DNA from 4 places in the Bradyrhizobium sp. USDA 4506 genome. Region 2 is predicted to be linked to each of the others. Evidence: predicted binding sites of a transcription regulator. Region 2 holds the regulator's gene; each other region holds the start of a gene.
What was found. Region 2 encodes PhoB, which activates phosphate uptake and scavenging genes when phosphate is short. Its sites were predicted from a motif close to TGTCATNNANCTGTCAT; they were not measured.
Positions count from the first base shown of each region.

Region 1: a site for PhoB is predicted at 5,494-5,510, ahead of ACVIHF_RS10925 (acetoacetate decarboxylase). Genes of this name have one in related genera too.
Region 3: a site for PhoB is predicted at 1,312-1,328, ahead of ACVIHF_RS18565 (OprO/OprP family phosphate-selective porin). Genes of this name have one in related genera too.
Region 4: a site for PhoB is predicted at 5,537-5,553, ahead of ACVIHF_RS12700 (DUF47 domain-containing protein). Genes of this name have one in related genera too.

Region 1 is NZ_JBSSBM010000002.1:1,867,827-1,874,996, reverse strand. Features, by position in the region: gene ACVIHF_RS10945 (acetyl-CoA C-acyltransferase) at 1-430, shown strand, start outside; gene ACVIHF_RS10940 (MFS transporter) at 672-1,976, shown strand; gene ACVIHF_RS10935 (carbohydrate porin) at 2,004-3,320, opposite strand; gene ACVIHF_RS10930 (transporter) at 3,369-4,388, opposite strand; gene ACVIHF_RS10925 (acetoacetate decarboxylase) at 4,531-5,313, opposite strand; gene ACVIHF_RS10920 (patatin-like phospholipase family protein) at 5,553-6,716, shown strand; gene ACVIHF_RS10915 (acyl-CoA carboxylase subunit beta) at 6,822-7,170, opposite strand, start outside.
Region 2 is NZ_JBSSBM010000002.1:6,188,992-6,196,161, reverse strand. Features, by position in the region: gene pstS (phosphate ABC transporter substrate-binding protein PstS) at 1-146, shown strand, start outside; gene pstC (phosphate ABC transporter permease subunit PstC) at 376-1,365, shown strand; gene pstA (phosphate ABC transporter permease PstA) at 1,370-2,215, shown strand; gene pstB (phosphate ABC transporter ATP-binding protein PstB) at 2,212-3,030, shown strand; gene phoU (phosphate signaling complex protein PhoU) at 3,137-3,853, shown strand; gene phoB (phosphate regulon transcriptional regulator PhoB) at 3,999-4,709, shown strand; gene ACVIHF_RS31400 (GcrA family cell cycle regulator) at 4,950-5,462, opposite strand; gene ACVIHF_RS31395 (acetylornithine transaminase) at 5,951-7,159, shown strand; gene argF (ornithine carbamoyltransferase) at 7,159-7,170, shown strand, end outside.
Region 3 is NZ_JBSSBM010000002.1:3,458,948-3,466,117, forward strand. Features, by position in the region: gene ACVIHF_RS18560 (DegQ family serine endoprotease) at 1-1,044, opposite strand, end outside; gene ACVIHF_RS18565 (OprO/OprP family phosphate-selective porin) at 1,390-2,988, shown strand; gene ACVIHF_RS18570 (winged helix-turn-helix transcriptional regulator) at 3,340-3,720, opposite strand; gene ACVIHF_RS18575 (zinc-binding alcohol dehydrogenase family protein) at 3,839-4,852, shown strand; gene ACVIHF_RS18580 (ecdysteroid 22-kinase family protein) at 5,041-6,120, shown strand; gene ACVIHF_RS18585 (hypothetical protein) at 6,138-7,170, shown strand, end outside.
Region 4 is NZ_JBSSBM010000002.1:2,258,055-2,265,224, forward strand. Features, by position in the region: gene ACVIHF_RS12665 (hypothetical protein) at 1-283, opposite strand, end outside; gene ACVIHF_RS12670 (hypothetical protein) at 287-448, opposite strand; gene ACVIHF_RS12675 (ABC transporter ATP-binding protein) at 788-1,543, shown strand; gene ACVIHF_RS12680 (ABC transporter ATP-binding protein) at 1,536-2,279, shown strand; gene ACVIHF_RS12685 (ABC transporter substrate-binding protein) at 2,320-3,549, shown strand; gene ACVIHF_RS12690 (branched-chain amino acid ABC transporter permease) at 3,614-4,477, shown strand; gene ACVIHF_RS12695 (branched-chain amino acid ABC transporter permease) at 4,479-5,447, shown strand; gene ACVIHF_RS12700 (DUF47 domain-containing protein) at 5,593-6,237, shown strand; gene ACVIHF_RS12705 (inorganic phosphate transporter) at 6,251-7,170, shown strand, end outside.

The DNA.
Region 1 (7,170 bases), 4.3 Mb from region 2:
CGCCGCAGCGCTGATCCTCAGCCGGCGCTCGCTCGCCGATCGCGACGGACTGCCGGTTCTGGCCGAGATCAAGGGCCACGCCACCCACAGCCAGGAGCCGCAGTGGTTCACGACGGCGCCGATCCCGGCGATCAGAAAACTGCTCGACAAGGTCGGCTGGAGCGTCGGCGATGTCGACCTGTTCGAGATCAACGAGGCGTTTGCGGTGGTCGCGATGGCGGCGCAGCGCGACCTCGGCATTCCCAGGGACAGGCTGAACATCAACGGCGGCGCCTGCGCGCTCGGCCATCCGATCGGCGCCACCGGCGCGCGGCTGATCGTGACGCTGCTGCACGCGCTGGAGGCGCAGAACCTGAAGCGCGGCGTTGCCGCGCTGTGCATCGGCGGCGGCGAAGCCACCGCGATCGCGGTGGAGCGGGTCGCGCACTGATCCGGTATGCCGTCATTGCGAGCGAAGCGAAGCAATCCATCTCTTTTCACAAACCGAACGATGGATTGCTTCGTCGCTTCGCTCCTCGCAATGACGGCTAGTTATGAAAGGCGTCCATGAGGCAGTACGACGGCCTGGCGTCTGAGTCCGAAAACGAGGGAACTATGGCATTTTAGACATGGCTCCTCCGTGCCATATTGCGCATCACGCAAAGCTTTCACCGCAATCGATCCGGAACACAATGATCTCGAACTGGCTTGCTTCCACCCTCGCCCGCCGCAACATCCACTACGGCTGGGTGATGGTGGCCGTGACTTTCCTTGCCGCGCTGATCTCCGCCGGCACCGTCGGAGCGCCCGGCGTGTTCATCGTGCCCCTGCAGAAAGAGTTCGGCTGGTCCACCGCCGAGATTTCCTCGGCGCTGTCGATCCGCTTCATCCTGTTCGGGCTGATGGCGCCGTTCGCCGCCGCGCTGATGAACCGCTACGGCCTGCGCAACGTGACGCTGGCGGCGCAGCTGATCGTGGTCTGCGGCCTATTGGCCTCCCTCGCCATGACCCAGGTCTGGCAGCTCATCCTGCTGTGGGGCGTCGTGATCGGAATCGGCACCGGGATGACCGCGCTGGTGCTCGGCGCGACCATCGCGGCACGCTGGTTCGTGGCGCGGCGCGGCCTCGTGGTCGGCATCCTCACCGCGAGCGTCGCGACGGGCCAACTCGCCTTCCTGCCGCTGCTTGCGACACTGACCGAGCGCTACGGCTGGCGTGTCGCGCTTGGGCTGGTCTGCGTCATGCTCGGCGTCGCCGCCTTTGCCGTGCTGATGGTGATGCGCGACCGGCCGAGCGACGTCGGCCTGCGTCCGTTCGGCGACGAGGGCACCGCGCCGCTTGCCGCGCCGCCGCCGGCCAATGCGCCGATCGTGGCCGCCGCGCTCGGCACGCTGCGCGACTCCGCGAAATCCTCGGTGTTCTGGATCCTGTTCGCGACCTTCTTCGTCTGCGGCGCCTCGACCAACGGCCTGGTCCAGGTTCATTTGATCCCGATGTGCCTCGATTACGGCATCCCGCAGGTGCAGGCAGCGAGCCTGCTCGCCGCGATGGGGATCTTCGATTTCTTCGGCACCATCGTCTCGGGCTGGCTGTCGGACCGCTACGACAACCGCTATCTGTTGTTCTGGTATTACGGCCTGCGCGGGCTGTCGCTGCTGTTCCTGCCGTTCTCCGACTTCACGTTCTACGGACTGTCGCTGTTCGCGATGTTCTATGGCCTCGACTGGATCGCGACGGTGCCGCCGACGGTGCGCCTCACCGCGCAGCGCTTCGGCGCCGAGCGCGCCAATCTGGTGTTCGGGTGGATCTTCGCCGGCCACCAGCTCGGCGCAGGCGCCGCCGCGTTCGGCGCCGGACTGTCGCGCACGATCTATCAAAGTTACCTGCCGGCGTTCTTCATTGCCGGTGCGCTGTGCATCTTTGCCGCGCTGATCGCGCTGGCGATCGCGCGGCCGCAGCCGAAATCGGTGGCGGTGCCGAAGCCGGTCGCGGCCTGAGGTCGCTTCCCGCGCGACGTGCGCCGGTCAGTACGACAGGATGGTGCGCATCCCGAACACCACGCTGTCCTTGATCCGATGCGTTTGCGTCGGATCGTTGGGATCGACGGCGCCGCCGCCGGGATGGGCGATGTATTGAAACATCGGCTGCATGGTGAAATTCGGGTTCACCACGTGCTGGTAGGTGATCTCGAGAATCGCCTCGTAGTCGCGGATCGGATACGGCGTGCCCGTGAAGATCTGGGTGTCGCGGTCGAGCGCACGCGCGGCGTCCGAAATCCTGGCATAGATCGCGGCGATGCCGAACCGATCGTCCGGATATGTCTCGCTGAAGCCGGTGAACAGGAAGCCGCCGTCGACATAGGTGCTGATCAGGTTGCGGTCCGATGGGCTGACCGAGGCGCGCATGAAGAACGCGACGCCCTTGTCAGCGTCCGGCCTGGCGCGCGCAAGCAACTGCTCGTAGACCATGAAGATGCCGTTGTCCCGCCGCAGCCAGCGCGTGTCGCCGGAGCTGTCGGGATCGGCGAGCGACAGCCCGTCGGCCGAGAAGCGCTGGTCGGCGAACGAGCCCATGTGATACCAGGCGCCGCCGGTGATGGTCGCCGGCAGCCGGCTCTCGCCGATCTCGAACTTGTATTTGAGCTGGCCGATCCACCACGGCGGATCGTTGGCCCGGAAATTCAGCCCGTGGGCGTTCAAGATCTGCGGATCGTCCGTCCCCTGCGGCGGCGAAGCCGAACCGTCGAACAGCGCCAGATAGGCGGTGATGCGGTCGGACAGATTGGCCTTGATCCGGATGCCGGGCACGGCGAGTGGCGGCGACGGTCCGCCGGCCGGCAGAATGGTGCCGACAATGCCGGGCCAGCCCAGCGCCGAATTGATGAAGATGTCGTCGTACTGGCTGTCGATGAACTCGACGTCCGAGCCCTGCTGGCCGACGCGCACCGAGAGTTTGCCGCCGAGCAGCTTCTGCTCGATCCAGAATTCATAGAGCCTCGTCGCCGGCAACGACTCGACGCCGGACACCAGGAACAGGTTGCCGACATAGCTCCGCGACAGCCCGTCGCCGTGGATCTGGTACATGTTGGCGTGGAAGGTCGCGCCGGTCCAGCCGATCGCCTTCTCGAGGTCGATGGTGGTGCCGAGATCGAGACGGCCGGTAAAGGCCGCGCCATTGCTGACGCCGCCGGAGACGTTAGCAAAACCCTCCCCGATATAGGTCAGGCTGAACTGGTAGCCGGCCTCCTCGAGCGCAGCCCGCGTATCCGCAATCCGGTCGGCGGCCGGCTTGTCCTCCGCATGCGCCGGCGCGCCGAGCGCGAGGGCCGCGGCCACCAACATCGCGCGGGAAAGAACTCTGCACATCGGGAATACCGCGGTGCGCTCGCGCTATTTGACGATGCCGAGCCGCCGCATCAGCAGATAAGCCAGCAGCGCCGACCCGATCAGAAGGCCGGCCGCGACCAGGAACCCGCTGTCGACGTCGGTCAACGGCAATCCCTTGGTGTTCATGCCGAAGATGCCGGTGACGAGCGTCGGCGGCAGCAGCATCATGGTGACGACGGACAACGCGTGGAGGTGCTTGTTGCTCTCCTCCTCGAGCTTGAAGCGCAGCTCCTCCTCGAGCAGGCGGCTGCGCTCGTGCAGTTCCACGATGTCGTGGTCGAGGCCGTCGAGCCGCTGCGCGAGCTTGCCGGCCTGCAGCCGCAGCGCCGGACTGAGATTGTCGGTGTTCTTCTGCTCGAGCCGGTGAAACAGCACGCGCAGGCCGGCGAGCTGGCGATGCAGGCGCACGCAGGTGCGGCGCATCCGGCTCAGATTCTTGCGCAGCTCCGATCCGGTATCCTCGGCGAGCACCCGCTCCTCGATCGCATCGATATCGGTGCCGATTTTGTCGGCCATGCGGTCCATGGTGTCGGCGATCTCGTCGACGATCTTCTCCAGCAGCGCCGCGACGCTGCCGACGCGATGGCCGCCCTCGAGCACGCGGCGTGTCGCATCGGCGGAGCACAGCGCCTGATGGCGGCCGCTGACCAGGAGGCGTTCGGTCATCGCAAAGCGGAGAAAGCCGGTCTCCCGGGTCGCGGCGTCGATATCCCGCACCAGATCGGAAAACACGCCGTAGACGCAATTGTCGACGACGTGGATCTGCTGGAAATTGTCATTCGACAGCAGCAGGTCCCGCGCCAGCTGCGGGATGTGCATGTTGGCGAGCCATGCCCGGGTGCGAACGTCGGTCAGGTTGAAGTGCAGCCACAGCCTTCCGTCATGGCTCGGTTCGATCGGCGCATCGATCGGAAGCGCCTCGGCACGGCCGTCGTGATGCAGGCGGAACGCCCAGACCAGACCGGGGACCGCCTCGCGGGTCAGCAGCGACCCGACCGGAGCGGGAGGTGGATCAGCCAGCATGGCCCGCCCCCAAGGCAATCGATAACGCAACCGCGCGAAATGACATGTTCAAGACCTCGCCCACGCGCAACGCTGAGCAAGCGCGTCCCTTCGACGCAACATAGGAGGACGCGCCTGTTACAGTTTTATGTCAGCGACCGCCCTACTCCGCGGCCAGGCCGGTCGGCGCCGCCTCCGCAGCCTCCTTGTTGTAGTCATGCACGACGCGGCCGAACGGCAGCGTCAGATCGGCGAGGAAGTGGTGCGCGCCGACGACACGCTTGACCGGGAAATCGGCGACCGGTGCATTGACATGCGGCACCAGGTGAAGCCGGCCGGGTCCGATCCAGGAGCCCTTGACGACGATGTCGGTCAAGTTGATCGCGACCAGCTGGCAGACCTCGAGATGGCCGTCGACGCCGGGGATCATCTTCAGATTAACTTGCGTCTTCGACAGCGTCGCGCGGGTGACGTCGCCATTGCCCGCCATGCTCTCGTGCTTGTAGCCCATCGTGCCCATCGCAACGAGCTGGCCGGCATATTCCAGCGTGCCGGTCAGCGTGTCCTTGACGATCTCGAGCTTGGGATGAGCGTACTTCTTCGGAAAGCCCCAGATCTCGCGGCCGGCCGCGATCGGCGGATCATCGTCGAGATACATCTGGCAGACGAAGTTGACCTCTTCGCCATGCAGGCGCGCGGGGATCACGAGGCCGGACTCGGTGTAGCTGCCGAAGCCGAAGCTGTCGGGCATCTTGATCCATTCGTAATGCACGATCGCCTGCTCGATCGACTCCAGCGGCTCGGGCAGGCCGGCGCGGATCAACTCCGGATCGGTCTCATAGGTGATGACGAGGAATTCGCGATCGATGAAGCGATACGGACCGGCGGGATAGCTCGGGCCGGCGGCCGGCATCGACGGAAGCTTGAGCAGATCTTCCCTGCGCATCGCAATAACCCCTGTTTGAAAAGTTTACGCGGAAGCTAACGGCCGAGATTGACAGCGATGTGAGGAATTTCCGTCAGGCGCATGACCGCGGTTACGCGTCGTGACCCGCGTCGCGCTACTGGGGCCAATGCTAACCATGCAGGCAGCCATGCCGGATGCGCCTTGCGCGGCCGCCGCAATTGTCATCACGGCGTCATCGGCGCGCTGAATTCTCGCCGCGAATTTCTGGAGTGTCTGATATGGACGCGCGAACCCCGCATTTCGACGACATCGAACACGCGACGCCGGGCCGGCGTCCAGAAGGCTGCGATCGTGTGGCCCTGGTCCTGCAGGGCGGCGGCGCGCTCGGCGCCTATCAGGCCGGCGTCTATCAGGCGCTGCATGAATCCAACATCGAGCCGGACTGGGTCTGCGGCGTCTCGATCGGCGCGATCAACTCGGCGATCATCGCCGGCAATCCGCCCGAAAAGCGGCTGGAGCGGCTGCACACATTCTGGGATCGCATCACCAGCCGCAAGATCTGGCACTACACTCCGGACGGCGACGTCTTCCGCAAGGCGCGCAATTTCACCAGCTCATGGCTGACGACCACGCTCGGACAACCCGGCTTCTTCACCCCGCACCAGGCCAATCCGTGGTTCAGCCCGGCCGGCGCGCGCACCGCCACCAGCTACTACGACACCACGCCGCTGCGCGAGTCCTTGCTCGAGCTGGTTGATTTCGACCGCATCAATTCCAAGAAGATACGCTTCGCGGTCGGCGCAGTGAACGTGCTCTCCGGCAACTTCATCTATTTCGACAATGCCCATGACGAGATCATTCCCGAGCACATCATGGCGAGCGGCGCGCTGCCGCCGGCGCTGCCGATGGTGAAGGTCGGCACCGATCATTTCTGGGACGGCGGCATCGTGTCCAACACGCCGCTGCAGCATCTGCTCGACCAGGAAGACAACATGAATTCGCTGGTGTTCCAGGTCGACCTGTTCTCGGCGCGCGGCGCGCTGCCGCGGGACATCCAGGACGTGATGGCCCGGCACAAGGACATCATGTATTCGTCGCGCACCCGCTACAACACCGACGTCTATCGCAAGACCTACAATCTGCGCACCGCCCTGCACAATGCGCTGGGAAAAATCCCCGACGATCAGCTGTCGGACGAGGAGCGCCAGCTCAAGAAGGCAAACGCCCGGTTGCCGGGCATCACGCTATTGCAGCTGATCTATCAGCAGAAGGCCTATGAGGGCGACGCCAAGGATCACGAATTCTCCGGCACCTCGATGCGCGAGCACTGGGTGAGCGGGCACGAGGACACCAAGCGCTCGCTGAAGCGGCGCGAATGGATCAAGATGCCCGAGAACGGCATGGGCATCGTGATCCACGACGTGCATCGCGAAGCGGAGTAAATACGTGTCGTCGTTGCGAGGAGCGCAGCGACGAAGCAATCCATACCTCAGCACATGGTTATATGGATTGCTTCGCTGCGCTCGCAATGACGATTGAGGCGCCGCTTACGGCCGCGTCGACATGTTGCTCGGCGGACCAGCCTTGCGGATCGGTTCGGCGAGGCGCGCGAACTCGCAGAGCAGCGAGCGCGTCTTGCGCGGATCGATCACCTCCTCGACCCAGAACTTCTCGGCCGAGCGGAACGGCGAGCGCAGCTTGTTGAGGCGATCCTCGATCTCGCGCAGCTTGGCGGCGGGATCGGCGGCCGCATCGATCTCGGCGCGATAGGCCGCCTCGATACCGCCTTCGAGCGGCAGCGAGCCCCAATAGGCCGACGGCCACGCATAGCGCATCGAGAAGCGGTTGGCCGGCTGATGCACCACGCCGGCGACGCCGAAGGCGTTGCGGATGATG
Region 2 (7,170 bases):
AGGCGGCCTCGCAGGAAGCGCTCAAGTTCTTCAAGTACGCCTTCGAGAAGGGCGACAAGGCGGCCGAAGAGCTCGACTACATTCCGATGCCGGACTCGGTCGTCAAGCTGATCGAGAAGACCTGGTCGTCGGACATCAAGAGCTAAGTCCGACGCTGCGACAGGGCCTGTGCCGACAGGATCGCGGCACAGGTTGAGCGACCAAGACCCGGCCTCCATCACCGCGGCGACAAGCGCGGGATCGAGGCCGGGGTTCGCGCCTCAAGGGGCGTGGCTGGAACGACGACGCCCGGCCAAATGCGTCAGTGAAGATCGCTTCGGGGCGTAGCGGTTTGCGTGGCTTTTGCATACTAAAGAGGGGATTGGCGTGGCAGACATGGCTGTTCAGAGCGATGTGATGGAAGCCGCGGGACCTTACGATCGCGCCAAGGCCCTCAGCGCCTTCAAGCTTGGTGACCTCACCTTCTATTGGATCACCCGTATCTCGGCGATCTCGGTTCTGTTGATCCTCGGCGGCATCATCCTGTCGCTGATCGTCGGCGCCTGGCCGGCGATGAAGGAATACGGCTTCGCCTTCCTGTGGACGCAGCGCTGGGCGCCCTCGGCCGATCCGCCGGTGCTCGGCGCGCTCGGCCCGATCTACGGCACGCTGATTACCTCGGTCATCGCGATGCTGATCGCCATTCCGGTCGGCATCGGCATCGCCGTGTTCCTCACCGAGCTCTGCCCGCAAGTGCTGCGCCGCCCGATCGGCATCGCGATCGAGCTGCTCGCCGGCATCCCCTCGATCATCTACGGCATGTGGGGCTTCTTCGTGCTCGGCCCGTTCCTGGCCAACACGTTCCAGCCCTTCATGATCCGGATCTTCGAGGGCGTCCCGGTGCTGGGCGCGGTGTTCGCCGGCCCGCCGTCCTATCTCAGCCTGTTCAACGCTGCGCTGATCCTTGCGATCATGGTGCTGCCCTTCATCACCGCGATCTCGGTCGACGTGTTCAAGACCGTGCCGCCGGTGCTGAAAGAGGCCGCCTACGGCATGGGCTGCACCACCTGGGAAGTCGTTCGCAGCGTCGTGATCCCCTACACCCGCGTCGGCGTGATCGGCGGCATCATGCTGGCGCTCGGCCGCGCCCTCGGCGAGACCATGGCGGTGACCTTCATCATCGGCAACTCGTTCCGGATCTCGTCGTCGATCTTCGCGCCGGGCACCACGATCTCGGCGGCGATCGCCAGCGAATTCGCCGAGAGCGACGGCCTGCACCAGTCCGGCCTGATCCTGCTCGGCCTGCTGCTGTTCGTGCTGACCTTCTTCGTGCTCGCCGGCGCGCGGCTGATGCTGATGCGGCTTGAAAAGAAGGCGGGGAAGTAACGCCATGAACCCGATCTACAAATCCCGCCGCCGCAGCGACATCGTCATCCGCGCACTCTGTGTCGGTGCGGCGCTGTTCGGCGTCACCTGGCTGGCGCTGATCCTGATCACGCTGCTCTATAACGGCCTTGCCGGCCTCAGCGTGCAGCTGTTCACCCAGAACACGCCGCCGCCCGGCTCGACCGAAGGCGGCCTGCTCAACGCCATCGTCGGCTCGGTCATCATGACCGTGATCGGCGTCGGCATCGGCGCGCCGCTTGGCCTGTTCGCCGGCACCTACCTCGCCGAATACGGCAAGCACGACAAGCTGACCTCGGTGATCCGCTTCATCAACGACATCCTGCTCAGCGCGCCCTCGATCATCATCGGCCTGTTCATCTATGGTGCGGTGGTGGTGCCGATGCGCGGCTTCTCAGCGATCGCAGGCAGTCTTGCGCTCGCGGTGATCGTGATCCCGGTCGTGCTGCGTACCACCGAGGACATGCTGCTCTTGGTGCCCAATCCGCTGCGCGAGGCCGCCTCCGCGCTCGGCCTGCCGCGTTCGCTGGTGATCAAGCGGATCGCTTATCGTGCCGCGCGATCGGGTCTGATCACCGGTGTGCTGCTGGCGACCGCCCGCGTCGCCGGCGAGACCGCGCCGCTGCTGTTCACCGCGCTGTCGAACCAGTTCTTCAGCCTGGATCTGACCAAGACGATGGCCAACCTGCCAGTGACCATCAACAACTTCGTGCAGAGCCCCTACGCCTACTGGAAAGAGCTGGCGTGGAGCGGCGCGCTGCTCATCACATTCACCGTGCTCGCGTTGAATATCGGCGCGCGTATCCTTGGTGCCGAAAGGGCCGCAAAATGACCGAGCTTTCCGTCTCCACGACTGCCGCAGGCCACATTCCCCAGGTTCCGCTGCCGGAAGCGCCGCCGAAAGTCACGGTGCGCAACCTCAACTTCTATTACGGCGAGCACCACGCGCTGAAGAACATCAACCTGACGCTCGGCACCAACCGCGTCACGGCGTTCATCGGCCCGTCCGGCTGCGGCAAGTCGACCCTGCTGCGCATCTTCAACCGGATGTACGACCTGTATCCGGGCCAGCGCGCGGTCGGCCAGCTGATGCTGGACCAGACCAACATTCTCGACCCCAAGCTCGACCTCAACTTGCTGCGCGCGCGGGTCGGCATGGTGTTCCAGAAGCCGACGCCGTTCCCGATGACGATCTACGAGAACATCGCCTTCGGCATCCGCCTCTACGAGAAGATCTCGAAGTCCGAGATGGACGACCGGGTCGAGAAGGCGCTGCGCGGCGGCGCGCTGTGGAACGAGGTCAAGGACAAGCTGAACGCCTCCGGCCTGTCGCTCTCCGGCGGCCAGCAGCAGCGCCTGTGCATCGCGCGCACCGTGGCGGTGCGCCCCGAGGTGATCCTGTTCGACGAGCCGTGCTCGGCGCTCGACCCGATCTCGACCGCCAAGGTCGAGGAACTGATCCAGGAGCTCTCCGAGGACTACACGATCGCGATCGTCACCCACAACATGCAGCAGGCGGCGCGCGTCTCCGACAAGACCGCCTTCATGTATCTCGGCGAGCTGATCGAGTTCGACGACACCAACAAGATCTTCACCTCACCGAGCGATCGGCGCACCCAGGACTACATCACCGGCCGGTTCGGTTGACCGGCGCATGATCCGGAAAAGTGGAAACCGGTTTTCCGATCAGGTCATGCTAAAATTCAGGACACGAAGCCATGATCCCCGGGATCATGGTTGAGGGAGACAAGCGATGGCTTCTGAACATACCGCCAAGGCATTCGACAGCGACCTGCAGGAGTTGACCCGCCTGGTCGCCGAGATGGGCGGCCTGGTCGAACGAATGATTACCGAGTCGGTCGACGCGCTGATCCGTCGCGACGTCGCGCTCGGCAAGCGCGTGGTCGCCGCCGACATCGAGATCGACAATCTGCAGCGCAACATCGAAGAGCGCGCGGTGCTGACGATCGCGCGCCGCCAGCCGATGGCGATCGACCTGCGTGAGATCGTCAGCGCGATGCGCGTCGCTACCGATCTCGAGCGGATCGGCGACCTCGCCAAGAACATGGGCAAGCGCGTCGCGGCGCTGGAGAGCGATTTCCAGCCGCTGAAGCTGATCCGCGGCCTCGAGCACATGACCGACCTCGTGCTGTCGCAGGTCAAGTCGGTGCTCGACGCCTATGCCGCGCACGACCTGCCGGCGGCGATGAACGTCTGGAAGGGCGACGAGGAGGTCGATGCGATCTGCACCTCGCTGTTCCGCGAACTGCTCACCTACATGATGGAAGATCCGCGCAACATCTCGTTCTGCATCCATCTGATGTTCTGCGCCAAGAACATCGAGCGGATCGGCGATCACGCCACCAATATCGCCGAGACCGTGTTCTACATGATCGAGGGCCAGCAGATCACCGACAAGCGCCCGAAGGGGGACATGACCACTTTTGCCACCACGGTGCCGGGCAACTGAGGCATGATCGGCAAGCACGGAACCGGCAAGAGCGAAACTGGATGATCCTCGCGACAAATCGTTTCCGCGGGGACTATGCTCAAGGAAGTAAGCGTTTCGGTTTGCGTCTGGGCAACGGATCACCACAGAGAAAGAACTTAGACCGATGAGCGCACGCATTCTGGTAGTCGAAGACGAGGAAGCGCTGACGACGCTGTTGCGCTACAATCTCGATGCGGAAGGCTACGATGTCGAGACGGTGGGGCGCGGCGACGATGCGGATACACGGCTGAAGGAGCGCGTTCCCGACCTCGTGGTGCTGGACTGGATGCTGCCGGGCCTGTCCGGCATCGAACTGTGCCGCCGCCTGCGGGCGCGGCCCGAGACCAAGCAGCTTCCGATCATCATGCTGACCGCGCGCGGCGAGGAAAGCGAGCGCGTGCGCGGGCTTGCCACCGGCGCGGACGATTACATCGTCAAGCCGTTCTCGGTGCCGGAGCTGCTGGCGCGGGTGAAGGGCCTGTTGCGCCGCGCCAGCCCGGAGCGGCTTGCGACCGTGCTGACCTATGGCGACATCGAGCTCGACCGCGAGAAGCGCCGCGTGGCGCGCTCGGGCCGTCCGATCGATCTCGGGCCGACCGAGTATCGCCTGCTCGAATTCTTCCTCGAGCATCCCGGCCGCGTGTTCAGCCGCGAGCAACTGCTCGACAGCGTCTGGGGCCGCGACATCTACATCGATGAGCGCACCGTCGACGTGCATATCGGCCGCTTGCGCAAGCTGCTCAATCCGGGCCGCGAGCAGGATCCGATCCGCACCGTGCGCGGCGCCGGCTACGCGCTCGACGACCGCTTTGCCAAGGCCGAGCCACAGCCGTAACGGCCATGCGGCATTCATAAACCGCAACACGGCGTCGTCCCGGCGAAAGCCGGGACCCATACGCCGCGGCCAGTGCAATCGGCACGCGGCCAGACGGCTTTCTAACAACACGCATTAGTGGTTATGGGTCCCGGCTTTCGCCGGGACGACGCCGGTGGTGTAATGGGCTACGCATCACACAAAAAATCCCCGCTTTCGCGGGGATTTGTTTTTGAGGTCTTCCGTCGTTTTCCCGAGTGCTCACTTGATCTGCGGTTTCGCCGACGGCCGGCGGCGATCGGCGGCGGGCTGGTAGGCGACGCGCGAGTGATGCGCGCAATAGGGCAGGCCGGCGAGCGCCTTGCCGCCGCAGAAGAAGAATTCCGGGCTCGAGGGATCGCCGACCGGCCAATGACAGGTGGCCTCGTTGAGCTCCAGCAGCGAGAGCCGCTGGCTCATCGGCACCACATTGTCGTAGGAGATCGGATCGGGCTCCATCTCGACCTCGAAGGCGTGCGCCAGCGCGGTGTTGCCGCGCGAGACCGGACGCGCCACCCGCATCATGTGCTGGGCCGGGCGAGCCTTGCGCTGCCGCGGCGCGGCCGTGGAGGGTGCCTTGGCGCGGCCGGAGAGGCCGAGCCGATGCACTTTGCCGATCACGGCGTTTCGCGTCACATTGCCAAGTTCCGCCGCGATCTGGCTGGCCGACAGGCCGGACTCCCAGAGTTTCTTCAGCTGCTCGACGCGATCGTCGGACCAGGTCAATACAGTCATCGCATTCTTCCCTTCGCGTAGCGCCGGCCAATCATTGGAGCGGCGCTGCGAGCCAATCTGGACAAATATCCCTGCGGCCAGAATCCCTTAGCCCTCGCCGGGCACGGTGTTGCGCCCGAACGTTTACGCGAGACACAAAGGCTACTTAGAGGGTCCAGTACCGCCGCACGAGATGTCGTACCCGACAGGCCAAACGCTACAATATGGCGTGACTCTGGCGCAAGAGTCCGCGGCCGTGCGTCCACATGTTCCCACACAGTTAAGCATCACGATGAGGCTTTTCCACCGCACCGGAATGCTCCGGATTGCGCTCGTTTCGCATTGCAGGAAGGCCACTTCGTGGCGATTGACACTTACCGACCGCAGCATAGAATGCCCGCCACGTGCCGCCCGCAAAGGCGGCCGTTTTGTTTTCCGAAGCTGGCCGTTGCTGCGCTGGCGTCAAGGCGCAGCGGCAATTGTCGGCTTAAAAACCGTCAGTGATCGCCATGACCAACGCTGCCACGTCGCATCTGCTCCCCGTCTTCGCCAGGGTCGATCTCGGCTTCGAGCGCGGCGAGGGCGCCTGGCTGATCGCAACCAACGGCGACCGCTATCTCGATTTCACCTCGGGCGTCGCGGTCAACGCGCTCGGGCACGCGCATCCGCATCTGGTCAAGGCGCTGCAGGAACAGGCGACCAAGCTCTGGCACATGTCGAACCTGTTCAAGAGCCCGGACGGCGAGGTGCTTGCCGCACGGCTGTGCGAGCAGAGCTTTGCCGACTTCGTGTTCTTCTGCAATTCCGGCGCCGAAGCGATGGAGGGCGTGATCAAGCTGGTCCGCCACTATCACTTCTCCAAGGGCCATGGCGAGCGCTACCGCATCATCACCTTCGAGGGCGCCTTCCACGGCCGCACGCTGGGCACGCTGGCGGCGACAGGCTCGGCGAAATATCTCGAAGGCTTCGGCCCGCCGATGGACGGCTTCGACCAGGTGCCGCATGGCGACATCGAGGCGGTGAAGAAGGCGATCGGCCCGCACACCGCCGGCATCCTGATCGAGCCGGTGCAGGGCGAGGGCGGCGTGCGCTCGGCGCCGCAGGCGTTCTTCAAGGCACTGCGCGCGCTGTGTGACGAGCACGGCCTGCTGCTCGCCTTCGACGAGGTGCAGACCGGCATGGGCCGCACCGGCGAGCTGTTCGCCTACAAGCGCACCGGCGTCACGCCGGACGTGATGTCGCTGGCCAAGGCGCTCGGCGGCGGTTTTCCGATCGGCGCGGTGCTGGCGACCGCGCAGGCTGCGGCCGGCATGGCGCCCGGCTCGCACGGCTCGACCTTCGGCGGCAATCCGCTCGCGGTCGCCGCCGCCAATGCCGTGCTCGACGTCATGCTGAAACCCGGCTTCTTCGAGCATGTGCAGAAGATGTCGCTGCTGCTCAAGCAGAAGCTCGCTTCCGTCGTCGACCGCTATCCCGGCGTGCTGTCGGAGGTGCGCGGCGAGGGGCTGTTGATCGGCGTCAAGGCCGTGGTGCCGTCGGGCGACCTGATCGCCGCGCTGCGCAGCGAGAAGCTGCTCACCGTCGGCGCCGGCGACAATGTGGTGCGGTTCCTGGCGCCGCTGATCGTGACCGAGCCCGAGATCGACCAGTCGATCACCGCGCTCGAGCGCGCCTGCTCTGTGCTGTCGGCGGCGCAGCCGAAGAAGGCGGCTGGATAATGAGCAAGCCG
Region 3 (7,170 bases), 2.7 Mb from region 2:
GGGCGCGGTCTCCAGCGGTATGGTGAGCTTCACCGGCTTGCCGGCGCGCTGCACCTCGATCTCCGCGTTGCCGCCGAGCGGACGGGTCGCGAAGCGGTAGTCGAACGCGTTGGGATCGTCGATCGGCGTGCCGTCGATCCCGACGATCAGGTCGGAGAGCTTCAGGCCCGCCTTCGCCGCCGGGCTGTTCGGCGCGACGTTGGCGACCAGCGCGCCAGACGGCAGCTTCAGCCCGAGCGTCTCGGCAATCTCCGGCGTCACCGCCTGCAGCCGCGCGCCGAGCCATGGCCGCTTCACATTCTTGCCGCCGCTCTTGGCGGAGGCCACCACGACGCGCACCATGTTGGCGGGGATCGCAAAGCCGATGCCCTGCGAGCCGCCGGAGCGCGAGAAGATCGCAGTGTTGATGCCGGCGAGCCGGCCCGTCATGTCGACCAGCGCGCCGCCGGAATTGCCGGGATTGATCGCGGCGTCGGTCTGAATGAAGAATTGATAATCCGTGATCCCGACTTGAGTGCGCGCCAGGGCCGAGATGATGCCGTGCGTCACGGTCTGGCCGACGCCGAACGGATTGCCGATCGCGAGCACGACGTCACCGACCTGCAGTTGGTCGGAATTGGCGAAGTCGAGGGTCGCGAACTTCTCCTTGTTGGTGTCCTTCAGGCGCAGCACCGCGAGGTCGGTACGGCTGTCCTTCAGCACGATCTCGGCCTCGTATTCGCGCTTGTCGGCGAGCGAGACCTTCACCTGATCGGCGCCCTCGATCACGTGATTGTTTGTGACTACGAGGCCGGAGCCGTCGACCATCACGCCGGAGCCGAGCGAGCGCTGCATCTGCTCGGGCTGCTGTCCCGGCACGCCGAAGAAGCGGCGAAAAATCGGGTCATCCAGAAATGGATTGCGGTTTTGCACGGTCTTGGCGGCGTAAACATTGACCACCGCCGGCTGCACCCGCTGCACGATCGGCGCATAGGACAATTGCAGCTCGGCCTGCGAGGACGGCACGCGGCGGTCCTGGGCCGCGGCTGCGGAAAGATTCCCCATGAAGGCCAACGTGCACAGAGCGGATACGGCAGCAAAGCGGACAGGTCGGAGCATTCTCACCTCTCGTGGAAACGCCGGAATATAGGCGTGTTCGCCGGGCAATTGAAGGGCGCCCGGCCGGATAACTGGCCCCCCGCCGTACCGGTGCACAACCCGCAGCGGCCGCGTTGAAGCGCGCCGCCAAGCTTCTATGATGGCTGTCATCTCACTGCGCCGCTCCGCTTGTTGCCTGCGGACCACAAGCGGAACTGCGATGCCCGGAAGCACTGTCGTGCGTCAGTCACGATACGCTCCTAGGACCGTTCAGTGAGTGAGTGGGGAATTCAAACACAACAGGGGTGCACAATGGGTGCAACAAAAGTCAGTGCAATCGCCATAGGCCTGGCAGGGGCGCTTGCCGCCTCGCCGGCCTATTCGCAATCGGCCGGAGGCGGCAGCGATGCGGAGATCGCGCTGCTGAAGCAGCAGCTGAAGATGCTCGAGCAGAAGCTCGACAAACTGCAGAAGCAGACCAACGCCAATACCGCAAGCGCAGCCAGCGCAAACGCCAATGCGAAGGCGGCGGATGCCAAGGCCGCGCGGGTGGCGACCGCCAACGCCGCGATCCCGGTGAAGGGCCCGGTCGCGCCGTCCGGCGTCGTGGTGACGATGCCGAACAACCGGCCGACGATCTGCACCGCGGACGAACAGAACTGCGTTGCGATCACGAGTCGCGTGCACTGGGATGTCGGCGGCTATGACTATCGTCCGAACACCGCAGGCACCTCGCCGCAAAAGCTCGACAGCGGCGAGAACGTCCGCCGCGCACGCATCGGCATCGTCGGCAAATTCTTCGGCGACTGGAATTACTCGCTGATCTACGATTTCGGCGGCTCGTCCGACGGCTTCGGCGGCGCGGCTCCGGGATCACTGCCCGGCGGCGGCACCTCGGGCATCGAGAATGCGTATCTGAGCTACACCGGCTTCAAGCCGTTCGGCGGCAAGATGGCGATCGAAGGCGGCATCATGGACGTGCCGTGGACGCTCGACGAAGCGACCAGCTCCAACGACATCCTGTTCATGGAGCGCGCCTCGGTCGGCATCATCGCCCAGAACATCGCCGCCGGTGACTTCCGTTCGGCCGCCGGCACCCGCTGGTGGAACGACCAGTTCTGGATCGGCGGCTATGTCACCGGACCGACGTCGGGCGCCATCCACTCCGCGTCCTCCGCCTCGCCGGCCGGCACGTCCGAGCAGTATGGCGGCGTCATCCGCGTCGCCGGCAATCCGATCAGCGGCAAGAACTATTCGGTGCACATCGGCGCCGATGCGGAATGGCTGGTGCAGCCGCCGCGCAACCAGCTCACGCAGGCGCAGACGCTCACGCTCAGCGACCGGCCCGAGCTGCGCATCGATCCGACAACACTGATCTCGACCGGTGCGATCGCCAACGTCTCCGGCGCGCAGGTGTACGGCGTCGAGGCGGCAGCGACCTATGGCCCGTTCATCGCGCAGGGCGAATATTACTGGTTCAATGTCGATCGCTCCGCGAACACCGGACTGCCGCCGTTCGGCGCGCCGAGCCTGAAGTTCGACGGCGGTTACGCGCAGGTCGGCTACGTGCTGACCGGCGAGAATCACGCCTACAATCCGGCGACGGCCTCCTATAGCGGGATCAAGCCGCACGATCCATTCTCGCTCGCCGGCGGCGGCTGGGGCGCCTGGGAAATCGCCGGCCGCGTCAGCACGATGGACCTCAACGATCAGATCGCGCAGGCGGTCGGCATCGCGGGCGGACGGCAGACCGTCTACACCGCCGCGCTGAACTGGTACGTCAACAACAACGTCCGCTTCATGCTGAACTACCTGCACGGCGATATCGCCAAGCAGGCCTCGGCGACCTCGGCTGCGGACGTCGGCTCGAAGTTCGACGCGGTCGCGCTGCGTACGCAGGTTGCGTTCTGAGCTGATCGGAGCTGAGACCAACTCATAGACGGCCGGGGCATCGCTCCGGCCGTTTTCATCGAGCGTTTGGTTCACGCGTTTCTAGCTGAATGAGATCGGTCGAATATTGACAGGACGGCGCCGCGCTCCCTCTCCCCGTTCTTACGGGGAGAGGGTTGGGGTGAGGGGCCCTCTCCGCGTATTCGGCAGCAGCTGCGCTTGCTGAGGCTCCCCCTCACCCGGAACGCATCTGACGATGCGTCATAGCCGAAGCACCGCTTCGGCGTTCTTGAGAACGGCCGCCGTAGGCGGCCTATGCCTCTCCCCGCACGCGGGGCGAGGTGAAGCGGAGCGCGTCGCGCGAACATGCTTTCAGGCCGCGCGCTTCGACTTCTTCACAACAACCTCCGGCGCCGGCGCGCAGGACAGCCGCTCCTGATGGCCCTCGCCCCAGGCTTTCAGAATATCGATCACCGGGCGCAGGCTCTCGCCGAGTTCGGAAAGCGTGTACTCGACCCGTGGCGGCACCTCGGCATAGACCTTGCGGATCACGAGGCCGTCGTCCTCGAGCGCGCGCAGCTGCTTGGTCAGCATGCGCTGGGTGATGCCGGGCATCCGCCGCCGCAACTCGCCGAAGCGCTGGGTGCCGGCCTGCAAGTGGTACAGGATCACGCCCTTCCACTTGCCGTCGATCAGGTCGAGCGCCGCCTCGACCGCGCAGCCCGGCCGGCGCGCGAAATTCTTCCGTTTCATCCAGTATTTTCCCAATAGTATACAAACAGGGACTAGTTCCCTGTTTTTACAGTACTTGCCAAATGGAAGCCAGCGCGACAGTTAATCGGCAGGCAATCGCCCACCACGGAGACCAGGCATGAAGGCCGTCGGATACCAAAAATCGCTGCCGATCGAGGCGGCGGATTCGCTCGTCGATTTCGAGATCGCCAAGCCCGAGCCGAAGGGGCGCGACATCCGCGTCGCGGTAAAGGCCATCTCGGCCAATCCGGTCGACTACAAGGTGCGCAAGCGCGCGGCGCCGACCGACGGCGGATACAAGATCCTCGGCTTCGATGCGGCCGGCGTGGTCGACGCGGTCGGGCCCGACGTCTCGCTCTTCAAGCCCGGCGACGAGGTGTTTTACGCGGGCTCGATCCTGCGCCAGGGCACCAATTCGGAATTTCATCTGGTCGATGAACGCATCGTCGGCAACAAGCCGGCGTCGCTGTCATTCGCGCAGGCCGCCGCCCTGCCCCTGACCTCGATCACCGCGTGGGAGCTGCTGTTCGACCGGCTCGGCGCGGTGCCGGGCAAGAGCCTCGATCCGCGCACGCTTCTGATCATCGGCGGCGCCGGCGGTGTCGGCTCGATCCTGATCCAGCTTGCGCGCCGCCTGACCGGACTGACCGTGGTTGCGACAGCAACGCGGCCGGAGTCGCAAAAGTGGTGCCGCGATCTCGGCGCCCATGCGGTGATCGACCACTCGCAGCCGATGAAGGAGCAGATCGAGAGCTTGAGGCTGCCGCCGGTCGGCCTCGTCGCCAGCCTCACCTTCACCGACCAGCACTACAAGTCGATCGCCGACTTCATCGCGCCGCAGGGCAAGTTCGGCCTGATCGACGATCCGCCGGAATTCAACGTCGCCGCGTTCAAGGGCAAGGCGGTCTCGGTGCACTGGGAATCGATGTTCACGCGCTCCTCGTTCCAGACACCCGACATGATCGCGCAGCATCATCTGCTCAACGATGTCGCCGACCTGATCGACAAGGGCGTGCTGCGCACCACGCTCGACCAGACCTTCGGTACCATCAACGCCGCCAACCTCAAGCGCGCCCACGCTCTGCTGGAAAGCGGCAAGTCACGCGGCAAGATCGTGCTCGAGGGCTGGTAAGGCTCCTAACGTCCGCTTCCTCATGCCCAGGCAACATCCCGGGCATGATATCCCCACAGGCCGGCGGGTGGCTTTTGCCAAAGCCGCCAGCGCCTGTATGATTTGCGCAACGATCACCCCGTCCTCAATCCGGCCGCGCAGGACGCGGCCGGAGCGGTGGTGACGCCCACGGGGATGGGAGGAAACCGATGAGTTTGCTCACGGCCGATCCGTCGCGGATCGATCCGGAGTGGATGACGCGGGCGCTGCGCGAAGCCGGTGTGATCGACCAGGTCAGGGTCGTCGATCTCGCCTGCAAGCCGGTCGGCAATGGCCTCGTCGGCGACAGCTATCGATTTCGTGTGACCTATGACGGTGACGAGCCGAACGCTCCTTTGAGCGTCGTCGGCAAATTCCCGGCCGCAGATCCCGACAGCCGCCGCTCCGGTTCCGCGCACACGCTTTACGTCCGCGAGGTCGCATTCTATCGCGAGCTGGCCGCCACCGTCGCCATTCACACCCCCCGGCCGATTCTTGCCGAGATTGATCCGGCGACCGACGACTTCACCCTGATCCTGGAGGACCTCGCGCCCGCACGTCCGGGCGATCAGCTCGCCGGATGCTCGATCGCCGACTGCCAGATCGCCATGACCGAGGCCGCGGCGTTGCATGCGCCGCGATGGAATGACCCGAGCCTCGATGCGGTGCAATGCTTCGTGATGGCCGCAAGCCGGCGCAGAGACCTTCGCTCGGTGCTGCCCGGCATCATCGGTCACTACAAGGAGCGATATCGCGGCGTGATCGAGCCTGAATTCCTTGATCTGATCGACCGGCTTCCGGACGCGCTATTGCGCTACCAGTCCGATCGATCGGCGCCGCGAACCCTCCAGCATGCGGATTTCCGGCTCGACAACATGCTGTTCGACGTCCGCGGCAATACCCATCCGATGGCGACGCTGGACTGGCAGACGCTGACAGTGGGCCCAGGAATCGTCGACGTCGCCTATTTCCTCTCGGCCGGCATCGACCCGATCGAACGGCGGCTTCATGAAGCCGACCTGGTGCGGTTCTATCATTCGGAACTGATCCGGCGCGGCGTGCGGGACTACGACTGGGATCGTTGCTGGCAGGATTACCGGCGCTACACGCTGCACGGCATCATGATGGGCGTGGTCTCCGCGCTCAGCGTCCAGCGCTCCGAGCGCGGCGACGCGCTGTTCCTGAAAATGACCCGCGGCGCCTGCGCGCAAGCCCTGGACCACGACAGCTTTTCATACTGGAAGGACTGACAGCGAAAGGGATCGGCGTGCTCAACAAACTGGACGATTTCCCCATCCACCAGACGCCGGAGCCGATCGCGGTTCCCTCGACCAGCGACCGCAATGTCTATGACCGGACCTGGTTCAACGGCTACACCGCCGACGGCGCGTATTATTTCGGGATCGGCATTGCGATCTACCCGCACCGCAAGATCCTCGATTGCGCCTTCAGCGTCGTGGAACGCGGCGGACGGCAGCACTGCTTTTACGGCTCGCGGCGCGCCCCGCTCGAGCGCACCGAGATGCAGGTCGGTCCGTTCAGGCTCGAAGTGCTCGAGCCGATGCTGCGGACCCGGGTCGTGCTCGACGACAATGCGACGGGCCTCGCCTGCGACCTGACCTTCTCCGCGCGCACCGCCGCGATCCAGGAAGCGCGCCAGACGCTTTGGTCGGGCGGCCGCCGCGCGATGGATTCGACCCGGTTCGACCAGTTCGGCCGCTGGAGCGGTGTCATCAGCCACCCCGACGGCGGGATCAAGGTCGACGATCGCACCTGCTACGGCACCAAGGATCGCTCCTGGGGCGTGCGCAATGTCGGCGAACGCGACGTCGGAGGCGCGCCGATGCCGCCGCCGAGCGTGTTCTTCCTCTGGGCGCCGCTGGTCTGGGACGACCACATTTCGCACGCGATCTTCTTCGACGGGACGCAGGGCGAGGCGCTGGTCCGCGAGGGCATCACCGCGCCGCTCTACCGATGCGAGGCCGAGATTCCCGGCGTGGTCGACGGCCTCGACCGCCGCATGGCGACCGCGCGGCATCGCGTCAAATACGTGCCGCACACCCGGCTGGCGCAGTCGGCTGAAATCGACCTCGTCGATATCGACGGCCACACCACGACCATCGCGCTCGACCCGATCCTCAAATTCCAGATGAAGGGCCTCGGCTACGGCCATCCGCAATGGGGCCAGGGCATGTGGAAGGGCGAGCTCGAGATCGGCGGCGAGTCGCTCGATCCATCGACGCTGGATCCGCTGGCCCGCGAGAATGTGCACGTCCAGCAGGTGGTCCGCGCCCGCCAGG
Region 4 (7,170 bases), 3.9 Mb from region 2:
CGTCAAGAAAGCGGTTGGTGCGCAGCGGCGGCTCGATGTGCTCGTTGCCATAGGCCGTCGTCAGCCTCGCGCCTTCCTGCGTAATCAGGAAACGTGCCGCCTCGCCACTGCCGACCACGTCAAAGCCCATCATGTCGGCGCGCTCGTCGGCGGTGCCCTCGGTGTGGAAGTCGCACAGCAGGGGAAGCGCGTCCGGCATGCGCAGCGCGCGCAGCCAGGCGTTCAGCAGCACACGCTGCGTGATCGATTTGACCACCGATGGATCGGCACTTCTGAATTGCATCGGCTAGCCGAATTCAGGCACATCCCCGGACGGGATGCGGCCAGGGACAAGTTCATCGATCTGCGGGATGGTTTGGCTGCGGGCATAAAGTCGCAGCCACGTGCCGAGGAAATCACGTTGCGGGATCGATTTGACGACTGAAGGATTGGCGCGCTCGAAATGCAAGGCTCTAGCCGTTCATCATGCAATGGCCGGAGCTTCGGCGAGAGGCGCAAATATTCTATGAAAGCGGGAGTCCGGAGCAAAACACCGTTAACGACCGCTTTCCCGAGGCGCAAAGCGCGCCGAAATGCCATTCGACTAAGGATCAACCGGAACCGGTCACGCGGATGCCGCAGTGCACAGCTTTCCACCTTGCGTAACCGCCGCAGATGACGGCATATTCCGGCCCGGAGGCGACGGGCCCCGGACGGTTTCCAAGACGGATCGGACGCCTGTCGGACACGAAAAAAGCTGGCCACGCGGGCGAGGGGCTTCGCAGCGATGGCGTATGGGGGAATCTATTTGGCCGATGAGTTCATCCTCGAAACCAGCGGATTGACCAAGGAATTCGCGGGTTTCTTCGCCGTTCGCGACGTCGCGTTGAAAGTGCGTCGGGGCAGTATCCATGCGTTGATCGGGCCGAACGGCGCCGGCAAGACGACCTGTTTCAATCTGCTGACCAAATTCCTGAAGCCGTCGGCAGGCCAGATTCGCTACAAGGGCCACGACATCACCGCGATGCCGCCGGCCGACGTGGCGCGCCTCGGGCTGGTCCGCTCGTTTCAGATTTCGGCGGTATTTCCGCATTTGACGGCGCTCGAGAACGTTCGCGTGGCGCTGCAGCGGCAGCACGGTTCGTCGTTCGATTTCTGGCGTTCGAAAAGCGTGCTCGACCGCTTCAATCCGCGCGCCCACGAGCTGCTGAACGACGTCGGCTTGAGCGAATTCGCCAATACGCCGGCGGTCGAGATGCCGTACGGCCGCAAGCGCGCACTTGAAATTGCAACGACGCTCGCGCTCGACCCCGAGATGATGCTGCTCGACGAGCCGATGGCCGGCATGGGCCACGAGGACATCGACAAGATCGCGGCGCTGATCAAGCGGATCTCCGCGAAATACACCATCCTGATGGTCGAACATAACCTCTCGGTGGTGGCCAACCTCTCCGACATCATCACCGTGCTGACGCGCGGGCAGGTGCTGGCGGAGGGCAACTACGCCGACCTCTCCAAGGACGAGCGCGTGAAGGAAGCCTATCTGGGAGCGGGTCATGGCTGAGGCAAAACTGGCGGAGAAGCCCGTCGCTGCGGCCGGCGCCGACGTGCTGACGGTCAAGGATCTGCAGGCCTGGTACGGCGAATCCCACATCCTTCACGGCATCAATTTCAACGTGAAGGCCGGCGAGGTGGTGACGCTGCTCGGCCGCAACGGCGCCGGCAAGACCACCACGTTGAAGTCGGTGATGGGCGTCATCAACAAGCGCTCCGGCTCGATCCGCTTCGACAATCAGGAAATCATCCGCGCTACCTCGGACAAGATCGCGCGGCTCGGCATCGCATTCTGTCCCGAGGAGCGCGGCATTTTCGCCAGCCTCGACGTGCGCGAGAACCTGCTGCTGCCGCCGGTGGTGCGGCCGGGCGGCCTGCCGCTCGACCAGATCTTCACGCTGTTTCCCAACCTGAAGGAGCGCCTCACCAGCCAGGGCACCAAGCTCTCGGGCGGCGAGCAGCAGATGCTGGCGATTGCGCGCATCCTGCGCACCGGCGCGCGCTTCCTGATGCTGGACGAGCCGACCGAAGGGTTGGCGCCGGTCATCATCCAGCAGATCGGGCACACCATTGCGCGCCTGAAGTCGCAGGGCTTCACGATCCTGTTGGTCGAACAGAATTTCCGTTTCGCCTCGACCGTTGCGGACCGCTACTACATTGTCGAGCACGGCAAGGTGATCGACGGCTTCGCGAATTCCGAGCTGTCGGCCAACATGGACAAGCTCCATACCTATCTCGGCGTCTGATATCGCCAGAACCAGAAAATTTAGGACGAGGGAATACGACATGAAGAACAAGATTTCGGCGCTCCTGCTCGGCACCGCGATGGTGCTGTCCGCCGCAAGCGTCGCCTCCGCCCAGGAAAAGCTCGACAAGACGGTCAAGATCGGCGCGCTGTCGGATCAGTCCGGCCTCTACGCCGATCTCGCCGGCCCCGGCTCGACGCTGGCGGCGCAGATGGCGATCGAGGACTCCGGCCTCAAGGCCAAGGGCTGGACCATCGACCTGATCTCCGGCGATCACCAGAACAAGCCCGATATCGGCACCACCATCGCCCGCCAGTGGTTCGACGTCGACAAGGTCGACACCATCGTCGACGTGCCGAATTCCGGCGTCGCGCTCGCGGTCAACAACGTCGTGAAGGAAAAGAACGGCGTCTACATCAATTCGGGCGCCGCGACTTCGGATCTCACCAACGCGCAGTGCTCGCCGAATACCGTGCACTGGACCTACGACACCTACATGCTCGCCCACGCCACCGGCCAGGCGCTGGTGAAGGCGGGCGGGGACACCTGGTTCTTCCTCACCGCGGATTACGCGTTCGGCGCCGCGCTCGAGCGCGACACCACGTCCGTCGTCACCGCCAATGGCGGCAAGGTGGTCGGCGGCGTCAAGCATCCGCTCAACACCGCCGACTTCTCCTCCTTCCTGCTGCAGGCGCAGGCCTCCAAGGCCAAGATCATCGGTCTCGCCAATGCCGGCGGCGACACCACCAACTCGATCAAGCAGGCGGCCGAGTTCGGCATCGTCAAGGGCGGCCAGAAGCTCGCGGCGCTGCTGCTGTTCCTCACCGACGTCAAGGCGATCGGGCTCGAGACCGCGCAGGGCCTCAACTTCACCGAGACGTTCTACTGGGACCTCAACGACAAGACCCGCGCCTTCTCCAAGCGCTTCTCGGAGCGGATGAAGAACAGCGCGCCGCCGACCATGGTGCAGGCCGGCGTCTATGCGGGCCTCATGCATTACTTCAAGGCGCTGGAAGCGCTCGGCGGCAATCCGCATGACGGCGCCAAGGTGGTCGCGAAGATGAAGACGATCCCGACCGACGATCCGTTGTTCGGCAAGGGCGAGGTCGAGGCCAACGGCCGCGTCACCCACGACGCCTACCTGTTCGAAGTGAAGAAGCCCTCGGAGTCCAAGGGACCGTGGGACTTCTACAAGCTGGTCGGCACCGTGCCGGGCAACCAGGCCTTCACGCCGCTCGACAAGAGCACCTGCGCGCTTCTGAAGAAGTGACGATCATGCCCGCCGGCCATGCGCGTGGCCGGCGGGCTTCATCTATCTAGCGAAAGCTCATTCGATGCAGGCTCTCTACGCACAGCTTCTGGTGGGACTGATCAACGGCTCGTTCTACGCGCTGCTCAGTCTGGGGCTCGCCGTCATCTTCGGCATGCTCAACATCATCAATTTCGCGCATGGCGCGCTCTACATGATGGGCGCCTTCGTGGCGTATTTCCTGCTCAACCTGGGCGGCATCAATTACTGGTGGGCGCTGATCATCGCACCCGTCGTGGTCGGCATCTTCGGCATGATCCTCGAGCGGACCATGCTGCAATGGCTGACCGGCCTCGATCATCTCTACGGATTGCTGCTGACCTTCGGCATCGCGCTGATCGTGCAGGGCGTGTTCCAGAACTATTTCGGCTCCTCGGGCCTGCCTTACTCGATCCCCGATCAGCTCAAGGGCGGCGTCAATCTCGGCTTCATGTTCCTGCCGATCTATCGTGGCTGGGTCGTCATCTTCTCGCTCGTGGTGTGCCTTGCGACCTGGTTCCTGATCGAGAAGACGCAGCTCGGCGCCTACCTGCGCGCCGCGACCGAGAACCCGACGCTGGTGCGCGCGTTCGGCATCAACGTGCCGCGCATGATCACGCTGACCTACGGGCTCGGCGTCGGTCTTGCCGCGCTTGCCGGCGTGCTGTCGGCGCCGATCAACCAGGTCCGTCCGCTGATGGGCGCCGATCTCATCATTGTGGTGTTCGCGGTGGTCGTGATCGGCGGCATGGGCTCGATCATGGGCTCGATCATCACCGGATTCGCGCTCGGCGTGATCGAGGGACTGACCAAGTATTTTTATCCCGAGGCCTCCAACACCGTGGTGTTTGTCCTGATGGTGGTGGTGTTGCTGGTGAAGCCAACGGGACTGACGGGACGGGCGGCTTGATATGTCAGCATTGACCGACGATACACTTCCGATCACGCCGCGCGCGATGCGCGACGAGATGATCGTATTCGCCGCGATGGCGCTGCTGCTGGCGATCGTGCCGTGGACGGGGATCTATCCGTTCTTCGTCATGCAGGCGCTGTGCTTCGCGCTGCTCGCCTGCGCCTTCAACCTCCTGATCGGCTATGGCGGCCTGCTGTCGTTCGGCCACGCGATGTTCCTCGGCACCGCCGGCTACGTCTCGGCCCACGCGCTGAAGGTGTGGGGGCTGACGCCGGAGCTCGGCATCCTGGTCGGCACCGCGGCCGCGGCCTTGCTCGGCCTGGTCACCGGCTACATCTCGATCAAGCGGCAGGGCATCTATTTCTCGATGATCACGCTGGCGCTGTCGCAGCTGCTTTACTTCCTCTATTTGCAGGCGCCGTTCACCCATGGTGAAGACGGCATCCAGGGCATTCCGCAAGGCCACCTGCTCGGCATCTTCGATCTCTCGAAGCCGCTGGTGCTTTACTATGTGGTGCTGGTCGGCTTCCTCGCCGGGTTCCTGCTGATCTACCGCACCATCAACTCGCCGTTCGGCGAGGTGCTGAAGTCGATCCGCGAAAACGAGCCGCGGGCGATTTCGCTTGGCTACAAGACCGACCAGTACAAGCTGCTCGCCTTCATCCTGTCGGGCACGCTGGCGGGCTTTGCCGGCTCGCTGAAGGTGTTCGTGGCGCAGAATGCCTCGCTCACCGACGTGCACTGGTCGATGTCCGGTGAAATCGTGCTGATGACGCTGGTCGGCGGTCTCGGCACCATCTTCGGCCCGGTGGTCGGCGCCTTCGTGATCATCGCCATGCAGCAATATCTCGCGGGTTTCGGCCAGTGGGTGACGGTGATCCAGGGCGTGATCTTCGTGGCCTGCGTGCTGCTGTTCCGGCGTGGCCTGGTCGGTGAGCTGGCCCATTTGTTGCGGCGGTCGCTGTAGGGCAGGTCCCGGCGACTTTCGGCCGACATAGCGGTGGACGACCGCCCGCTCGGGCGGTCGATCCCGATGCTTTCCCCGCCAGATGCTCTATGACAGTTCTGTGACAGTCGCTAAAAGGGCTGTCCCGGAATGATGGAACTGAGACATGCTGCGCTGGTTTCGCGCCTTCCTGCCCAAGGAAGAGCGGTTTTTCGACCTGTTCGCCCGACACGCCCGGACCTCCGTGCAATGCGCATTGGCGTTGCAGGACATGCTGAAGGGCGGGGAGGAGACTCCGGTCTTTTGCCAGCGCGTCAATCAGTTCGAGAACGACGCCGATAGCGTCACCCGCGAGGTCCTGACCGCGGTTCGCCGCACCTTCATCACCCCGTTCGATCGTGGCGATATCAAGAACCTGATCACCTCGATGGACGACGCGGTCGACCAGATGCAGGCGACCGCAAAGGCGGTCATGCTGTTCGAGGTGCGCGAGTTCGAGCCGCCGATGCGCGAGATGGGCGGCCTGATCGTCGAATGCGCCAATCTGGTCGGCCGCGCGCTGCCCCTGTTGCAGTCGATCGGCCACAACGTCTCGATGCTGACCCAGATCACCGAGGAACTGACCAAGCTCGAGGGCCGGGTCGACGATCTCCAGGATATCGGGCTCAAGGAGCTGTTCCTGAAGCACCGCGACGCCAACACGATGGACTACATCGTCGGCGCGGAGATCTACGACCATCTCGAGAAAGTGGCCGACCGTTTCGACGACGTCGCCAACGAGATCAACTCGATCGTGATCGAGCAAGTGTAGAGCGGGGCATCACGTGGACGCCACGCTGGGTCTTCCAATTCTGACCATCCTGATCGCGGTCGCGCTGCTGTTCGATTTCCTGAACGGCCTGCACGATGCCGCGAACTCGATCGCGACCATCGTCTCGACCCGCGTGCTGCGGCCGCAGTATGCGGTGTTCTGGGCGGCGTTCTTCAACTTCGTCGCGTTCCTGGTGTTCGGCCTGCACGTTGCCAACACGATCGGCACCGGGATCATCGAGCCGTCGGTGGTGGATGCGACCGTGATCTTCGCAGCATTGGTCGGCGCGATCGTCTGGAACGTGATCACCTGGGCGCTGGGCATTCCGTCGTCGAGCTCGCACGCGCTGATCGGCGGCCTGGTCGGCGCCGGCATGGCGAAGGCGGGGATTTCGGCGGCGGTGTGGAGCGGGCTCTCCAAGACCTTGCTCGCGATCGTGCTGTCGCCGCTGGTCGGCTTCCTGCTGGCGCTGGTGCTGGTCGCGATCGTGTCCTGGCTCTCGGTGCGCTCGACGCCGTTCGCGGTCGATCGCGCATTCCGCATCCTGCAATTCGCCTCGGCGTCGCTCTATTCGCTCGGCCATGGCGGCAACGACGCGCAAAAGACCATGGGCATCATCGCCGTGCTGCTCTATTCGCAGGGCCATCTCGGCGACACCTTCGAAATTCCGTTCTGGGTGGTGCTGGCCTGCCAGGGCGCGATGGCGCTGGGTACCCTGATGGGGGGCTGGCGGATCGTCCGCACCATGGGGCTGCGGATCACCAAGCTGACGCCGATGCAGGGTTTCTGCGCCGAAACCGGCGGCGCCGTGACGCTGTTCATGGCGACCTATCTCGGGGTTCCCGTATCGACCACGCACACCATCACCGGCGCCATCGTCGGCGTCGGCGCCGCACGGCGGCTCTCCGCCGTGCGCTGGAATGTGGCGAGCTC